Regions from separate parts of the Streptomyces sp. CY-1 genome, predicted to be linked through region 1. Evidence: riboswitches for the same ligand, from Rfam matches in the RefSeq annotation. Region 1 holds a riboswitch; each other region holds the start of a gene.
What was found. Region 1 has a riboswitch for S-adenosylmethionine ahead of ACK1X7_RS14655 (aminotransferase class V-fold PLP-dependent enzyme). Riboswitches for the same ligand answer to the same signal wherever they lie in the genome.
Positions count from the first base shown of each region.

Region 1 (2,254 bases):
TACCGGCGCGCGGGTCGTCAAGCACGGCAACCGCGCCTCGTCCTCCGCCAGCGGCGCCTCCGACGTACTGGAGAAGCTCGGCGTCAACCTGGACATCACCCCGGAGCGGGTGGTCGAGGTCGCGGAGGAGGCGGGGATCACCTTCTGCTTCGCGGTGAAGTTCCACCCGTCGCTGCGGCATGTCGCCTCGGCCCGCCGCGAGCTGGGCGTGGCCACCCCGTTCAACCTGCTCGGCCCGCTGACCAACCCGGCGCGGGTGAAGTGCCAGGCGACCGGGGTCGCGGATGCCCGGATGGCGCCCATCATCGCCGGGGTGCTGGCCGAGCGGGGCTCCTCCGCGCTGGTCGTACGCGGCGACGACGGGCTGGACGAGCTCACCGTGACCACGACCTCCCAGGTGTGGGAGGTCCGGGGCGGCGCCGTGCGCCAGGAGACCCTCGACCCGCGGGACGTGGGCATCGAGCGGGCCCCTGTGGAGGCCCTGCGCGGCGCGGACGCCTCGTACAACGCCGATGTGGCCCGCCGGCTGCTGGCGGGCGAGCGGGGCCCGGTCCGGGACGCGGTGCTGCTGAACTCGGCGGCGGCGCTGGTGGCGCTCGAGCCGGAGCCGGGGGACAAGCCCCTGGCGGACCGGATCGCGGCGGGTGTCGCGCGGGCCGCCGAGTCCATCGACTCGGGCGCGGCGCGCGACGTCCTGGAGCGGTGGGTACGGGCCACCCACGCCTAGGCGTCGCGCTTACGGTTGGGCGTTGCCCTTACGGCGCCCATGTTCCGTCCGTGTCCTGTCCGGGATGCGGACAGGACATGGGCGTCGGCGTCCGGCATGGCATACTCCTGACCAGGTCACGAGTGACAGCGACTACGGCCCCGGCCCGCTGTCCGGCAACCCTCCGTCCGTGGCGGGGTGCCCCGGGTGATGACCAGGCCGCCAGGCAGCGAGGCCGGCGGCAAGCGCGGACCCCTCGCACTAGGGGTCCTGGTGGTCGAGGGAGTTCTTCCGTGATGCAGCGAATGCGCTAGGGCCGAGCGGCCCGTTTCCCCGCCAGTGCTCCGCGCGGTGCCGCCGTGCGTCGAGCGACTTTCCGCGCCCTGATGGCCGCCTTACCGCCGTCTTTGTGCGCGTCACGCCTTCGACCCTCCCGGGAGACTTCGCCATGTCCGCGCGCCCTGCTGCCACCACCTCCGCTGCCTCCGCTGCCGATTCCGCCGCCTCCGCCGATTCCTCCGTCGCCGCCTGTGCGCCGCTGCCCGTGCTGGGCGGCGATGTCCTGGTGCCCCTGGTCACCGGGGGCGAGGTGACCTACGCGGCGCTCGACTACGCCGCCAGCGCCCCCGCGCTGCGGCGGGTCTGGGACGACATCGCCGCCTACGCGCCGTACTACGGCAGCGTGCACCGCGGGGCGGGCTACCTCTCGCAGCTCTCCACCGACCTCTTCGAGAACAGCCGTAAGGACGTCGCCGCCTTCCTCGGCTGCCGCGCGGACGACCAGGTCGTCTTCACCCGCTCCACCACCGATTCGCTCAACCTCCTGGCCGCCGTGGCGCCGCGCGGCACCGAGGTCTTCGTCTTCGAGACCGAGCACCACGCCTCGCTGCTGCCGTGGGAGCAGCGGGAGGACGTCACCGTCCGCTACCTCAGCGCCCCGCGCTCCCCGCGGCAGGCGGTGGAGACGCTGGAGAAGGCGCTCGCGGGGCGCGCCGAGGGCCCGGCGCTGGTCTGCGTGACCGGCGCGTCCAATGTGACCGGTGAGCTGTGGCCGGTGCGCGAGCTGGCCGCCGCCGCGCACGCCCACGGCGCCCGTATCGTCCTGGACGCCGCGCAGCTTGCCCCGCACCACCCGGTGGACATCGCGGAGGCGGACGTCGACTGGGTGGCCTTCTCCGGGCACAAGCTGTACGCGCCCTTCGGCGCCGGTGTGCTGGCCGGGCGGGCGGACTGGCTGCGCGAGGCCCGGCCGTATCTGGCGGGCGGTGGCGCCAGCCGTAAGGTGACGCGCAGGGACGACGGCGGTGTCGACGTGGAGTGGCACACCACCGCCGCCCGGCACGAGGCGGGCTCGCCGAACGTCATCGGCGTCTACGCGATCGCGTCGGCGTGCAGGGCGCTGACCGAGGCCGGTTTCGAGGGCCTGGTCGCCCGTGAGCGGGAGCTGATCGAGAAGGTGCGGGCGGGGCTGGCCGAGGTGCCCGAGGTGCGGGTGCTCTCGCTGTTCGGCGACGACGCCCCCCGGGTCGGTGTGCTGTCGTTCGTGGT
Region 1 covers NZ_CP178393.1:3,391,770-3,394,023, reverse strand. Annotated here, with positions in the region: gene trpD (anthranilate phosphoribosyltransferase) at 1-727, shown strand, start outside; SAM riboswitch class IV at 842-960, shown strand; gene ACK1X7_RS14655 (aminotransferase class V-fold PLP-dependent enzyme) at 1,155-2,254, shown strand, end outside.

Region 2 (2,254 bases), 3.2 Mb from region 1:
GTCGGAATTCGGACGTTGACGCTCATGCGAGACCAGCCTCTCGGAACGAGTCAAGGGTGGGGCGGATGATGGCGGAGGGACCCGTGGTGGGGGCCACCGCGTCGAGGGTCTTGAGGCCGTCGCCGGTGTTGAGCACGACGGTCGTCAGGGACGGGTCGAGCAGACCGTCCTCGATCAGCTTCTTGGTCACGCCGACGGTCACCCCGCCCGCGGTCTCCGCGAAGATCCCCTCGGTGCGGGCGAGCAGCTTGATCGCGTCGACGATCTGCTCGTCGTTCACGTCCTCCACCGCGCCGCCCGTACGGCGGGCGATGTCCAGGACGTACGGGCCGTCCGCGGGGTTGCCGATGGCCAGCGACTTGGCGATGGTCCGCGGCTTCTGCGGCCGGACGACGTCATGGCCGGCCTTGAAGGCGGCGGAGACCGGGGAGCAGCCCTCGGCCTGGGCGCCGAAGATCTTGTAGGGCTTGTCCTCGACCAGACCGATCGAGATCAGCTCCTTCAGCCCCTTGTCGATCTTGGTGAGCTGGGAGCCGGAGGCGATCGGGATGACGATCTGGTCCGGCAGCCGCCAGCCGAGCTGCTCGCAGATCTCGTAGGCCAGGGTCTTGGAGCCCTCGCCGTAGTACGGCCGCAGATTGACGTTGACGAAGCCCCAGCCCTCGCCCGCCGGGTCGCCGATCAGCTCGCTACAGAAGCGGTTGACGTCGTCGTAGGTGCCCTCGATGCCGACCAGCTCACCGCCGTAGACCGCGGCCATGACGACCTTGCCCGCCTCCAGGTCGTGCGGGATGAAGACGCAGGAGCGGAAGCCCGCGCGGGCGGCCGCGGCGCCGACCGCGCCGGCCAGGTTGCCGGTGGAGGAGCAGGAGAGGGTGGTGAAGCCGAAGGTCCGGGCGGCCTGGACGGCGATGGCGACGACCCGGTCCTTGAAGGAGTGGGTGGGGTTCCCGGAGTCGTCCTTGATGTGCAGCTCACCGGTGACGCCGAGCTCACGGGCGAGGTTGTCGGCCTTGACGAGCTGGGTGAAACCGGGGTGCAGGCTGGGCAGGTCCGCCACGTCCGCCGGGACGGGCAGCAGCGGGGCATAGCGCCAGATGCTGTTCGGACCGGCCTCGATGCGCCGCCGCAGCTCCTCCGGGTCACCGGCCGGCAGCTCGTACGCGACCTCGAGCGGCCCGAAACAGACCTCACACGCGAAGATCGGGCCGAGATCGAACCGCTCACCGCACTCCCGGCAGGACAATGCGATGGCGGGACCGAAGGCACCGGGGGCGTCGGAGGCGGAGGAAGTGGTTGAGCTTTCTACTGACTGCACAGCCATGGATGGCGAGGCCCTTTCTCCTCATCTTCCTCGCGACGCATTTCGCCACGAGACGGAATTGGCACCTTCCCGAGCCGGGAGCCTCGCTGCGGAATGCGAGATCGGCTGGAGGGTTGCCGGGGCTTCAACGGGCCGTTCCCTCTGCCCCTCTGGATGAGCGGTATGGCACCGGGCGGACCCGGGCGTTTGTCCGCACGGCATCGTCACGGGCTTCCTTGGTAAACACCGAGGTCGACCCCGACATACGACGGTCATGTGCGTTGTTCAAGACTGTAACCGACGGCCCGGATGGTTGAGCTAGCCGTCCGAAGCGCGAGATGGATCACAGCGACCACGGCAGGGAGAGACACAGGTGCTGGATGAGGTGGAGCGCTGGCTGAAGCACCGCTCCTGGTCGGCCGGCGACCGGCCGCTGGACCGCCTGCTGGACGCGAAACGGGGCTCGGCGACGACCCTGAGCGTGGTCCTGCCCGCCCTGAACGAAGAGGCCACGGTCGGCGAGATCGCCGCGACCATCCGCCGGGAGCTGATGGGCGAGTCGGCGCCGCTGGTGGACGAGCTGGTGGTGGTGGACTCCGGCTCGACGGACCGCACCGCCGAGGTCGCCGCGGCGGCGGGCGCCACCGTCGTCCCCCGCGACTCGCTGCTCCCCCGGCTGCCCGCGCTGCCCGGCAAGGGCGAGGTGCTGTGGCGCTCCCTGCTGGCCACGAGCGGCGACATCATCTGCTTCATCGACGCCGACCTGCGGGAATTCGATCCGCGCTTCGTCTCGGGGATCGTCGGTCCGCTGCTGACCGACCCCACGCTGCACCTGGTGAAGGGCATGTACGACCGCCCGCTCGGCGATGTGGCGGGCCAGGGCGGCCGGGTCACCGAGCTGGTCGCCCGCCCGCTGCTGAATCTGCACTGGCCCCAGTTGGCCGGGTTCGT
Region 2 covers NZ_CP178393.1:6,615,550-6,617,803, reverse strand. Annotated here, with positions in the region: gene ACK1X7_RS28500 (MoaD/ThiS family protein) at 1-26, opposite strand, end outside; gene thrC (threonine synthase) at 23-1,324, opposite strand; SAM riboswitch class I at 1,343-1,484, opposite strand; gene ACK1X7_RS28490 (glucosyl-3-phosphoglycerate synthase) at 1,677-2,254, shown strand, end outside.
Region 2: it holds a riboswitch for S-adenosylmethionine, as region 1 does, so the genes downstream of both, thrC (threonine synthase) here and ACK1X7_RS14655 (aminotransferase class V-fold PLP-dependent enzyme) in region 1, are expected to answer to the same signal.

Region 3 (2,254 bases), 6.6 Mb from region 1:
GTGGACGCCGCGTACGAGAGCGAGGACATCGGCGACCCCGAGCTGGCCGCGCGCTCCGCCGCCCAGCGCCGGGTGCTGCTCTCCCGCGACCGGGGGCTGCTGCGCCGCCGTGAGCTGTGGGCCGGGGCGTATGTCTACAGCGACCGGCCCGACGAGCAACTGCGGGACGTCCTCGGCCGGTTCACCCCGGGTCTGGCGCCCTGGACCCGCTGCACCGCCTGCAACGGCCCGCTGGAGGACGCCGACAAGGAGTCGGTCCGGGAGCGGCTCCAGCACGGCACCCGGCGCACCTACGAGGTCTTCGCCCGCTGCACGGTCTGCGAGCGGGTCTACTGGCGCGGCGCCCACCACGCCCGGCTGGAGGCCATCGTGGCCGGGGCGATGGACGAGTTCGGCGACGCCCGGGCCGCCCTGTCCTGAGCCGAGCCGCCCGGCAGAGTGCCTGGTCCTGGGGCGCGGACTCAGGACAGGTCGTCCTGGAGGGCCTCCGGAATCGTGGTGTGGAAGGCCGGATGGGCGTGCAGCCGCCGCACATAGGCGCGCAGCCGCCCATGGCGGGAGACCCGCTGGGCCGCGTCGGCGTCCAGCCGGAGCCGGTGCTCGGTGTCGAGCTGGACGAGGGCCACCCACAGGTCCACATCGGCGGCGGTCAGCTCGCCGCCCAGGGCGTACGGCGCGGTCGCGAGGCTGCGGTCCAGGCGCCCGAGGGCGGTCAGCAGCCGCTCCAGCGCGGCGTCCCGGCACTCCGCCTCGTGCGCCGTCCCGGCCTGCCGCGCCGCGTGGGTGATGTCGTCGTCGAGGAGTTCCCGGAGGGCGTCGATGTCCGCGGCGCGGGGCGCCGGGCGCAGCCGGGGGCGTCCCGGTCCGCCGCCGTCGCTCAGATGGCCGGCGAGGTCGCGCAGGATGTCGGGTGTGTGATTGCTGACGACACGTCCGGTCCAGCCGTCGCACAGCGCGGGCGCGTCCACCGGCCCGCCGTAGCGGTGCCAGGTGGCCTCGTAGGCCCCGCGCAGTGCGGCGAACGCCTCGGGGGTCTCGTCCGGGTGCCCGACGAGGGTGGTGGCGACGGTGTCCCGCAGCCCGAGCAGATCGAGGGTGATGGAGACGCGCAGCGAGAGCGGACAGCTCGCGGAGAGATAGAGCCGATAGCGATGCGGCACCGGATAGAAGCCACCGGCGAGGTCGACGCCGATGCGGCTGCGGAAGCGGTGCGGCGGCGCGGGCGGGACGATCCGGGGGCCGGGCGAGCAGGGGTCGGGGTCGAGAAGAGCGGCAGGACCTGAACTGACCGGAAACGTCTCGGACATGGCTCTCCAAGGCAAGGACGGAGCCCCGGCCCGCCGGTCTGGGCGGCGCCGATGGCGCTACGGAAGGGAAGCCCGCGCGGGGCGTTCGCCGGGAGGCTGCCGGGACGCACCCGGCCCCGGCGCGCTGGGCCGCGCTCGGTGACCGCGTCGATTCAGCCGGCTGGACTGGAGGCGCTGCAAATGCGCAGCAGATCGATGTGCAGACGCCTGGTCAGGAGGTGACGACGGCGGAGCGGGGACCGGAGCGGGGACCACCGCCGGGGACGCCGACGGGCGCATTCCCCGTCGCTGTCGGTCCTGGGCATCTCACCGATCCCATCATCGGGGGCTCGCGAGGCAGCGAGACCGCGCTTGTCCCGTCCGCACCGACGGAACCTGGTCGTCACCCGGGGGCACCCCGTCGCGGGAGAAGGGTTGCCTGTCAGCGAGCCGGGGCCGATGACCCATCCGAGCGGGGATTCCGCACGGTGGGCGCTGACCATCGTGACCGTCCCTGACAGTGTCGTCGCGCTCCGCGAGGGCGTCAACCCATGCCGGGACGGCCAACGCGGGCCGACGGCACGGTGGATGCCCGCTCAGCGGAACGGCCGCCGAGCGCCGCCGATGGCCCGCTCGATGAGGACCATGGCCGCGTCGTCCGCCAGCCGTCCCTCGGCATGCCGGACCAGCGCGTGGCGCAGCCGGTCCAGGTACTCGCCCGGGGTGGCACCGTCCAGCGTCTCCATGGTCCGGTGCAGCGGAAAGAACTCGTTGTAGTGGTTGCGGGCCTCGACCACGCCGTCGGTGTGCAGCAACAGCCGGTCACCGGGCAGGAACGGAAAGGTCTCGACGCGGATCGGGGGAGGGCTCAGGAACTCCTCCAGGCCGAGTGGCGGCAGCGGACGCGCCGGGTCCAGGGAGCGCACCTTGCGCTCGCGCATCACCAGGGGCGGCGGATGGCCGCGGTT
Region 3 covers NZ_CP178393.1:9,981,818-9,984,071, forward strand. Annotated here, with positions in the region: gene ACK1X7_RS42890 (Mut7-C RNAse domain-containing protein) at 1-420, shown strand, start outside; gene ACK1X7_RS42895 (glutathione S-transferase C-terminal domain-containing protein) at 462-1,307, opposite strand; SAM riboswitch class IV at 1,650-1,796, opposite strand; gene ACK1X7_RS42900 (PP2C family protein-serine/threonine phosphatase) at 1,883-2,254, opposite strand, start outside.
Region 3: it holds a riboswitch for S-adenosylmethionine, as region 1 does, so the genes downstream of both, ACK1X7_RS42895 (glutathione S-transferase C-terminal domain-containing protein) here and ACK1X7_RS14655 (aminotransferase class V-fold PLP-dependent enzyme) in region 1, are expected to answer to the same signal.